DNA from 3 places in the Xanthomonas graminis pv. graminis genome. Region 1 is predicted to be linked to each of the others. Evidence: predicted binding sites of a transcription regulator. Region 1 holds the regulator's gene; each other region holds the start of a gene.
The links. The regulator HrcA, encoded in region 1, represses chaperone genes, less so after heat shock. The targets are predictions, from matches to a motif close to TTNGCACTCNNNNNNNNNGAGTGCNAA.
Positions count from the first base shown of each region.

Region 2: rpoH (RNA polymerase sigma factor RpoH) is a predicted target of HrcA. The motif match lies at 1,166-1,192, and genes of this name have one in related genera.
Region 3: KHF85_RS18205 (co-chaperone GroES) is a predicted target of HrcA. The motif match lies at 1,976-2,002, and genes of this name have one in related genera.

Region 1 is NZ_CP076255.1:2,683,971-2,687,238, forward strand. It holds gene dnaK (molecular chaperone DnaK) at 1-175, opposite strand, end outside; gene grpE (nucleotide exchange factor GrpE) at 325-846, opposite strand; gene hrcA (heat-inducible transcriptional repressor HrcA) at 1,031-2,089, opposite strand; gene recN (DNA repair protein RecN) at 2,202-3,268, shown strand, end outside.
Region 2 is NZ_CP076255.1:682,325-685,592, forward strand. It holds gene KHF85_RS02905 (response regulator) at 1-232, shown strand, start outside; gene ung (uracil-DNA glycosylase) at 255-983, shown strand; gene rpoH (RNA polymerase sigma factor RpoH) at 1,203-2,081, shown strand; partial or broken gene KHF85_RS02920 (trimeric intracellular cation channel family protein) at 2,206-2,826, opposite strand; gene KHF85_RS02925 (NAD(P)/FAD-dependent oxidoreductase) at 2,883-3,268, opposite strand, start outside.
Region 3 is NZ_CP076255.1:4,192,503-4,195,770, forward strand. It holds gene groL (chaperonin GroEL) at 1-1,502, opposite strand, end outside; gene KHF85_RS18205 (co-chaperone GroES) at 1,639-1,926, opposite strand; partial or broken gene KHF85_RS18210 (endonuclease) at 2,193-2,483, shown strand; gene cutA (divalent-cation tolerance protein CutA) at 2,734-3,066, shown strand; gene KHF85_RS18220 (protein-disulfide reductase DsbD family protein) at 3,071-3,268, shown strand, end outside.

The DNA.
Region 1 (3,268 bases):
CCGCCTGGCGCTTGGCCGAGGCGCCCACCAGCACTTCGCCGTCCTTGGTGTAAGCGACGATCGAGGGCGTGGTGCGGTCACCCTCGGAATTTTCGATGACGCGGGCCTTGCCGCCGTCCATGATCGCCACGCACGAATTGGTCGTGCCCAGGTCGATACCGATGATCTTGCCCATTGGATGACTCCTGAAAATTTCTGGTGTCCGGCCGCTGCCGGGGTCTGGTTCGGATATAGGGATGGCCGCAGGTCATTCAAGCCATCACCGCAAATTAGCGTTGCGCCGCGGCCGCGCCCGATTCAGGCGCCGCGCACCGGCGCCGCGCGTCAATCGTGCTTGGCGACCACCACGAGCGCCGGCCGCAGCAGGCGTTCGTTGAGCAGGTAGCCCTTCTGGAACACCTGGACCACATGGCCCGGGGCGACGCCGTCGGCCTCGGCCTGGCTGATCGCCTGGTGGTGCTCCGGGTTGAACGGCTGCCCGGTCGGGTCGAGCAGGGTCAGGCCGTTGTCGGCGGCGACCTTGAGCAGCTGCTTGTAGGTCAGTTCCAGGCCGTCGCGCAGCGGGCTGGGCTCGCTGCCGGCGGCGCTCAGGCCGGCGTCCAGGCTGTCGAACACCGGCAGCAGGTCGCCGAGCAGGCGCTCGTTGGCGAACTTGCGCGCCTGCTCGACGTCGCGGGCGATGCGCTTGCGCTGGTTTTCCAGGTCGGCACGCTCGCGCAGCGCATCGGCCTTGACCAGCGCCAACTCGCTGCGCAGCATCTCGATCTCCGCCTGGAGCGGATCGGAGGCCGGCTGCTGTGCCTCGGAGAGGTGTTCAGAATCGAATTCGGGGTGATCTTGGTTCATTTCCGGTTCCCTGGCGGGAGATGCACCCGCCCTACCGCACCACCTATGTGGGCGTGTGCGGCGGATTCAAGATGCTGTGTTGCGTGTTCGGGACTCGGGACCGGGGACCGGGGACCCGGGGATACGCGGCCTGGGGCTTGGCTGGCTGGCGGAAAGGGGTGCCGGCGCTGCGGGCGCGGGGCGGTCAGCGTTCGCTCGGTGGGGTCGGGTCCAGGGCCGCGCCGAGGACTTCGGCGGCGGTCTGCACCAGCGGGATCACCCGGTCGTAGTCCATGCGCTTGGGGCCGATCACGCCCAGTACGCCCAGCACCTGGCCGCCGGCCATGTACGGCGCGGTGACCAGCGACACGCTCTCCAGCGGCACCACCCCGGTCTCCTCGCCGATGAAGATGCGCACCCCCGGCGCGCGGATGGTGCGCTCCAGCAGCTGCAGGATCTCGCGCTTGCTGGCGAAGATCTCGAACAGTTCGCGCAGCCGTTCCAGGTCCGACAGGTCCTGCACCCCCATCAGCTTGGTCTGCCCGGCCAGCACCATGTCGTCGCCGGCCGGGGCCAGCGCCTGCTCGGCCAGCTCCACGCTGTGCGCCAGCAGCAGTTCCATCTCGTCGCGCGCATGGCGCAGGTCGCGCACCAGGCTGGCGCGGATGTCGGCCAACGCGCGCCCGGCGAAATGCGCGTTCAGGTAATTGGCCACCCGTTCCAGCTCGGCCGGCTCGTAGGCCTTGCGCGGTTCGATGACCCGGTTCTGCACCTCGTTGTCGGCGAACACCAGGATCGCCAGCACCCGGCGCGCGTCCAGCGGCACGAAGTCGATATGCCGGAACGCGAACTGCTCGCGCTTGGGCGCGCTGACCACGCCGACGAAGTGGGTCATCGCCGACAGCAACTCCGAGGCGCTGCCGAGCAGCGCCTGGGTGCCGGCGGCGTTGTTCATCTCCGCGCGCAGCCGCGCCACCTCGCCCTCGCCCGGCGGACGCATCTGCACCAGGCTGTCGACGAACACCCGGTAGCCGGTGGCGGTGGGAATGCGCCCGGCCGAGGTGTGCGGCGAGCTGAGCAGGCCGGCGTCCTCCAGGTCGGCGAGGATGTTGCGGATCGTCGCCGGACTCACGTCCAGCCCGGCGTGGCGGGCCAGGGTCTGCGAGCCGACCGGCTCGCCGTCGCGGATATAGCGCGAGATCAGCGTGCGCAACAGCTGCCGGGCGCGTGGGTCGAGCGAGGAGTGGACCGGGGAGGCGGGCATGCAATCAATCCGTGAGACTGGACACTAGATAATGGCTGCATGCCGGCTTGGCAAGTGATTGGCCCACCTCCCCCCGCGTGCTAGCGTTGCGCGGCCCTGGATTGCGACCCCCATGCTCACACATCTCTCGATCAAGGATTTCGCCGTCGTCCGCGGGACCGAACTGGAATTGGGCCCTGGCATGACCGTGGTGTCCGGCGAAACCGGCGCCGGCAAGTCGCTGATGGTGGATGCGCTCGGCTTCCTGTCCGGGCTGCGCGCGGACAGCGGCGTGGTCCGCCACGGCGCCGACCGCGCCGAACTGTCGGCCGAATTCGCCGTGCCCGAGGCCGCCCCGGCGCGCGCCTGGCTGCGCGAAAACGAACTCGACGACGACGACCAGTGCCAGCTGCGCCGGGTGATCCGCGCCGACGGCGGCTCGCGCGCCTGGATCAACGGCCGTCCGGTGACCCTGTCGCAGCTGGCCGAACTGGCCGGCCACCTGGTCGAGATCCACGGCCAGCACGAACACCAGGCGCTGCTCTCGCGCGGCAGCCAGCTCGGCCTGCTCGACGCCTACGCCCGCAACGAGGCCGAACGCGCTGCGGTGCGCGCCGCCGCCGCCCGCTGGCAGGCGCTGCTGGCCGAGCGCGAAACGCTGCTGGCGCAGGGCGACGTGTCCGACCGCATCGGCTTCCTCGAACACCAGCTGGCCGAGCTGCAGCGCGAGGACCTGGCGCCGGCGGCGATCGCCGCGCTGGACGCCAACCATCGCCGGCAGGCCCACGCCGCGGCGCTGATCGGCGCCTGCGAGGGCGCCGCGCAGCGGCTCAACGGCGACGAGGCGCCGGCGGTGCTGGCCCTGCTGCAGCAGACCCGCCACGAACTCGGCAAGGTCGGCGAATACGAGCCGCGCCTGGCCGAGGTCGAGGCGCTGATCGACAGCGCCACGATCCAGCTGGAAGAGGCGCTGGCGCTGATCGACCGGGTGCGCGACGACCTCGACGCCGACCCGGCGCAGTTCGAGGACATGGAGCGCAAGCTGGGCCGGCTGCACGACCTGGCGCGCAAGCACCGGGTCACCCCGGACACGCTGGGCGAGCACCGCGACGCGCTGCTGGCCGAAGTCGAGGGCCTGCGCGGCGCCGGCGAACTGCTGGACGTGCTGGATGCGGAGATCGCCCGCGCCACCCGGGCCTG
Region 2 (3,268 bases), 2.0 Mb from region 1:
ACTCAACGGCCGCGACGTGGTGCAGCGCATCCGCATCGACTTCGCCTACGGCAAGCGGCGCATGCCGGTGCTGGTGATGACCGGCGACAGCAACCCGCACAACCAGTCCGAGTTGCTGCGCGCCGGCGCCAACGACCTGGTGCAAAAGCCGATCGAGGAGCGCCTGCTGGTCACCAAGGTGCTGTTCCAGCTGCGCCTGGCCAAGCTCAGCGACAATGCCGTGACCTTCTGACCGACACCTCCACCGACCCTGCATGCGTAGCGAAGACGACACCCGGATCCAGCTGGAACCCTCCTGGAAGGCGCAGATCGGCGACTGGCTGCTGCGCCCGGAAATGCGCGAACTGGCCGCGTTCCTGCGCCAGCGCAAGGCGGCCGGCGCACGCGTGTTCCCGCCCGGGCGGCAGATCTTCGCCGCGTTCGACGCGACCCCGTTCGACCGGGTCGAAGTGGTGATCCTCGGCCAGGATCCGTACCACGGCTACGGCCAGGCGCACGGGCTGTGCTTCTCGGTGCTGCCCGGAGTGCCGGTGCCGCCGTCGCTGCTGAACATCTACAAGGAGATCGAGGACGACCTGGGCATCCGCCGTCCCGATCACGGCTGCCTGCTGCCGTGGGCGCAGCGCGGCGTGCTGCTGCTCAATGCGGTGCTCACGGTCGAGGAAGGGCGCGCCGGCGCGCACCAGGGCAAGGGCTGGGAGGGCTTTACCGACCATGTGGTGGACACCCTGAACCGCGAGCGCGAAGGCCTGGTCTTCCTGCTGTGGGGCAGCTATGCCCAGGCCAAGGGCAAGGTCATCGACACCCGCCGCCACCGCGTGTTGAAGGCGCCGCATCCCTCGCCGCTGTCGGCGCACCGCGGCTTCCTGGGCTGCAAGCATTTCTCCGCGGCCAACGACTACCTGCGCCGCCGCGGCGCCGCGCCGATCGACTGGAGCCTGCCGCCGCGCGCGGCGCTGGACGCGGCGGCGGGCGGCGGCTGAACCGTGGTTCGACGGCGATGCCCGAGGTGCGCCGCGTGTACGCAAATTTCGCAGGAGCGGTGCTAGTTTTGGCGCTCGTAACCGGTTACGCCTGCCTTGCCCAGTGTTCCAATGGCTTCCGTCACAGTCCGTTTCCTGAGTCGAATGTTGCATAAACAGAACGCAGGAACTTTTTACTGTACCCAGCAGTCTAGTTAGTTGACTGCTAAGATGAGCCCTATGAGCCAGACCATCCCTGCCACCGCGCTGGTGGCCAACAATCTTCCGATCCCCAGTCCGCTCGGTTCGCTGGATGCCTATATCGGCGCCGTGCATCAGATTCCGGTGCTGACCTCCGAAGAGGAGCGCGCGCTGGCGGTGCGTTATCGCGACCAGGAAGACCTGGACGCGGCGCGCGAACTGGTCCATTCGCATCTGCGCTTCGTGGTCCACGTGGCCCGCGGCTACAACGGCTACGGCCTGCCGCTGGGCGACCTGATCCAGGAAGGCAACATCGGCCTGATGAAGGCGGTCAAGCGCTTCGACCCGGAAATGGGCGTACGCCTGGTCAGCTTCGCGGTGCACTGGATCCGTGCCGAAATGCATGAGTACATTCTGAAGAACTGGCGCATCGTCAAGGTCGCCACGACCAAAGCGCAGCGCAAGCTGTTCTTCAACCTGCGCAAGTCCAAGACCCGCCTGGGCTGGATGAACGCGGCGGAAGTGACCGCGGTCGCCAAGGATCTCAATGTGTCCGAACGCGAGGTGCTGGAGATGGAGTCGCGCCTGTCCGGCCGCGACATCGGCTTCGATGCGCCGTCCGACGACGACGACGACCACGCGCCGCCGTCGCCGGCCGCCTACCTGATGGCCGCCGAGGAAGATCCCTCGCAGGCCTACGAGCGCGCCGACAGCGAGGGCAACCAGCTGCAGCTGCTGCGCGAAGGCCTGGCCGAACTGGATGCGCGTTCGCGCGACATCATCAAGCGCCGCTGGCTGGATGCCGACAGCAAGATCACGCTGCAGGAGCTGGCCGACGAGTACGGCGTGTCCGCCGAGCGCATCCGCCAGATCGAAGCCAACGCGCTGAAGAAGATGAAGGCGTTGTTCGTGGCGTAAGGGTTGCGTAGTTGCGGACGATCCATCCGCCAAGCAGAAAGGCCCGGTTTTCCGGGCCTTTTTCGTTGCGCAAGACGCGTGGAAACCGGCATGCCGCCCGCGGTGCAGACGCGCGTGTTGCCGGTCACGGCTCCCGCGGTGGCCGCGCCACCGGCAGGTGCCAGCCGTAGCGGATCGCCATGAAGCGCAGGCCGAAACACAGCGTGGCGCCGATCGCCAATCCTCACGGCTGCGGCAGGTGCAGCGCATGCGCTGCGGCGACCACGCCGCCGCCGAGCAAGGCCGCCACCGCGTACAGCTCGGCCTGCAGCACCACCGGCGTGCGCGCCACCAGCAGGTCGCGCACGATGCCGCCGCCGATGCCGCTGAGCATGCCGAGCAGGGTCGCGCTGAGCGGGCCCAGGCCGAACGCCAGCGCCTTGCTGGTGCCGTACACCGCGAACAGCGCCAGGCCGAGCGCGTCGAAGAGTTGCACCGGGTTGCGCAGGCGCTCGACCGTGTTGTGGCTGTAGAAGGTCAGCAGCCCGGCCAGGCAGGCGACGCCCAGGTAGTGCGCATCGCCGAGCGCGGCCGGCGGGGTGGCGCCGATCAGCACGTCGCGGGCGATGCCGCCGGACACCGCGGCCGCGCACGACAGCACCAGCACGCCGAACAGGTCCAGGCGGTGGCGCACGCCGACGGTGGCGCCGCTGATCGCGAACACGAAGGTGCCGAGCAGGTCGAGCAGGAACAGGAAGGTCGCCAAGAGGGCACTGCACAGTGGCAAAGGGCGGCCAGGATCGCAGCCGCGCCCCAGGGGTGTCACGCGTCCGGCGGCGGCGCGGGCGCGCCCTGGCGCGCGTCGTCGCCGAGGATGATGCGCGCCGCGCGCTGGTAGCTCCAGTACGCCCAGGCCCAGTTGAGCAGCACCACCAGGCGGTTGCGGAAGCCGATCAGGAAGAACACGTGCGCGGCCAGCCAGAACCACCAGGCCAGCAGGCCGGACAGCTGCAGCCGGCCCAGGTGCACGATCGCGGCCATGCGCCCGATGGTGGCCAGGTTGCCGTAGTCGGCATAGCGGAACGGTGCGTCGCCGGCTTCGCCGCGCAGCCGTTTCGCCAGGTTTTCGGCGACGTGCCGGCCCATCTGCTTGGCCGCCGGCGCCACCCCGGGTACCGGCTTGCCGTCGGCCTGCTGCAGCGCGGCCA
Region 3 (3,268 bases), 1.5 Mb from region 1:
CGGGTCACCTTGGTCGGATCCAGGATGCCGAACGCGACCATGTCGCCGAACTCGCCGTTGGCGGCGTTGTAGCCGAAGTTGCCGGTGCCTTCCTTGACCCGGTTCAGGATCACCGACGGCTCTTCACCGGCGTTGGTGACGATCTCGCGCAGCGGCGCTTCCATCGCGCGCAGCGCGATCTGGATACCGTGGGTCTGATCTTCGTTAGCGCCCTTCAGATCGCCGATCGCGGTCAGCGCGCGCACCAGGGCCACACCGCCGCCCGGGACCACGCCTTCTTCCACGGCCGCACGGGTCGCGTGCAGGGCGTCTTCGACGCGCGCCTTCTTTTCCTTCATCTCGATCTCGGTCGAAGCACCGACCTTGATCACCGCCACGCCACCGGCCAGCTTGGCCACGCGCTCCTGCAGCTTCTCGCGGTCGTAGTCCGAAGAAGTCTCTTCGATCTGCGCCTTGATCTGCTTGATGCGCGACTCGATCGCCGAGCTGTCGCCCGCGCCGTCGATGATGGTGGTGTTCTCCTTGGAGACCTGCACCTTCTTGGCGCGGCCCAGGTCCTTGATGGTCGCCTTCTCCAGCGCCAGGCCCACTTCCTCGGAGATCACGGTGCCGCCGGTCAGGGTGGCCATGTCTTCCAGCATCGCCTTGCGACGATCGCCGAAGCCCGGCGCCTTGACCGCCACGACCTTGACGATGCCGCGGATGGTGTTGACCACCAGGGTCGCCAGCGCTTCGCCTTCCACTTCCTCAGCCACGATCAGCAGCGGCTTGCCCGACTTGGCCACGCCTTCCAGCACCGGCAGCAGGTCGCGCACGTTGGAGATCTTCTTGTCGTGCAGCAGGATGTACGGGTCGTCCAGGTCGGCCGACTGGCTCTGCTGGTTGTTGATGAAGTACGGCGACAGGTAGCCGCGGTCGAACTGCATGCCCTCGACCACGTCCAGCTCGTTGTCCAGGCCCGAGCCTTCTTCAACGGTGATGACGCCTTCCTTGCCGACCTTCTTCATCGCGTCGGCGATGATTTGACCGATCGACTCGTCGGAGTTGGCCGAGATGGTGCCGACCTGGGCGATCGCCTTGTCGTCGGCGGTGGGCTTGCTGATCTTCTTCAGCTCGACCACGGCGGCCTTGACCGCCTGGTCGATGCCGCGCTTGAGGTCCATCGGGTTCATGCCGGCGGCGACCGCCTTGGAACCTTCGCGGATCAGCGCCTGCGCCAGCACGGTGGCGGTGGTGGTGCCGTCGCCGGCGTTGTCGGAGGTCTTGGACGCGACTTCCTTCACCATCTGCGCGCCCATGTTCTCGAACTTGTCGGCCAGTTCGATTTCCTTGGCGACGGAGACGCCGTCCTTGGTGATGGTCGGCGCGCCGAAGCTCTTCTCGAGCACGACGTTGCGGCCCTTCGGGCCCAGGGTGGCCTTGACGGCATTGGCGAGAATGTTGACGCCGCGCACCATGCGCGAACGAGCGTCTTCACCGAAACGGATATCTTTGGCAGCCATGTGTGTAACTCCGGAATGCGTGATTGGGGATTAGGGATTGGCCAAGAGCGGGATTCGGGGGAGATCCGGGATCGCGCCGCGGCGAGCGCAGCGCGAATCGCGAACCCCCACTCCCGATCCCGCGATCGGCGGCGTTTTAGCCGACGATCGCGAGGATGTCGTCTTCGCGCAGCACCTTGTACTCGACGCCTTCGGCCTTGTAGCTGGAGCCGGCGTACTGGCCGTAGATGACCTTGTCGCCGACCTTGACCGCCGGGGCGCGGACGCTGCCGTTGTCCAGCGGCTTGCCGCTGCCGATGGCCACGATCTCGCCCTTGGTGGACTTTTCCTTGGCCGAATCCGGGATCACGATGCCGCCGGCGGAAATTTCGTCGGCTTCGATCGGCTTGACTACGACGCGGTCGTGAAGCGGCTTGATGCTCATGAGAGAGACCCTTTTAAGTGATTGATTGGTCTAGGAAAGGCTGGCGATGTTAGCACTCGCACGTGACGACTGCCAGCAACGCTCGCGAAAAAACCCGGTACGCCGGGATGCGCAAGATGTGGTGCTGGCCGGCGCTCTTTCAAGGGCTGGCGGCAAAAAAATTTCGTTTCCGCGGCCGGCCCGGCCGCGGAACTGCTTCCCGAATTCCGCAACGCTGCCAGAGTGGCAGGCCAGGCTCGCAGACCCGGGGCGGGGAAGAGTTGTCGATGACGCGATCCGCCATTGCCCTACCTCTCGCCTGTCTGCTGGCCCTGGCCGGCCACGTCCAGGCCGCCGTGTTCATCAACGCATTGCACTACGAAGATGCCACCGCCGCCGGCGATAGCGGCGAGGGCGTGGAGATCGTCGCCACCGCCGGCGAGAGCCTGAGCGGCTACAAGGTCTACCTGTACAACGGCAGCAACCCCGGCAGCGCCGCCGTCTACGCCAGCACCGCGGTGCCGGCCGGTAGCCTGGTCAACTGCGGCGGACAGGTGCGCATCGCCACCGTCGGCTATCCGCAGGCGCTCGCACCGCATTGAAGGCTCGGCGGCGGATGGCCGCCGGGCCGCTGCGGCCGTGCGCAGCCTCCAGGCCGCCGGGCATTTCCCGCGGCGGATCGGTTCGCCGCCGCACGGCCCGGCAGCAGGCCCGGCCACGCGCTCGCGGCCATCGCGCACCGGCCCGCAACCAGGCACCCGCAGACCTGTACTCATGTCCGAACCAGGCCCGGCAAAGCCCTGCCGGCGTCCCTATACTGTCGGCCGCATGTCTTCGCCCCCACTCCGTTTACTGTTCAGCACCTGCCCCGATCCGGCCAGCGCCGCGCGGATTGCCCGGGTCTTGGTCGAAGAACGGTTGGCCGCGTGCGTGAGCCGCCTGCCCGGCGTGCACGCCACCTATCGCTGGCAGGACGCCGTGGAGCAGGCCGAGGAAGTGCTGCTGCTGATCAAGACCGCCACCGACCGCATCCCCGCGCTGCAACAGCGGCTGTGCGAACTGCACCCCTACGACGTTCCCGAACTGATCGAGGTCGAGGTGGCCGGCGGCCTGCCCGCCTACCTGCAGTGGGTGTACGCCGAAACCCGTGAGGAACCGTAAGCCGATGACCGTGTTTCACCGTATCGCCGCCCTGTGCCTGCTGGCCCTGGCCGCCTTTCCCGCCCTGGCGGTCGACGAAAAGGATCTGCTGCCGGTCGATCAGGCCTTCGTGCTCACCGCACGGGCGCCCGAGCGCGGCCGCATCGAGCTGCACTGGAAGATCGCCGACGGCTACTACCTATACCGGCACCGGATCGCAGTG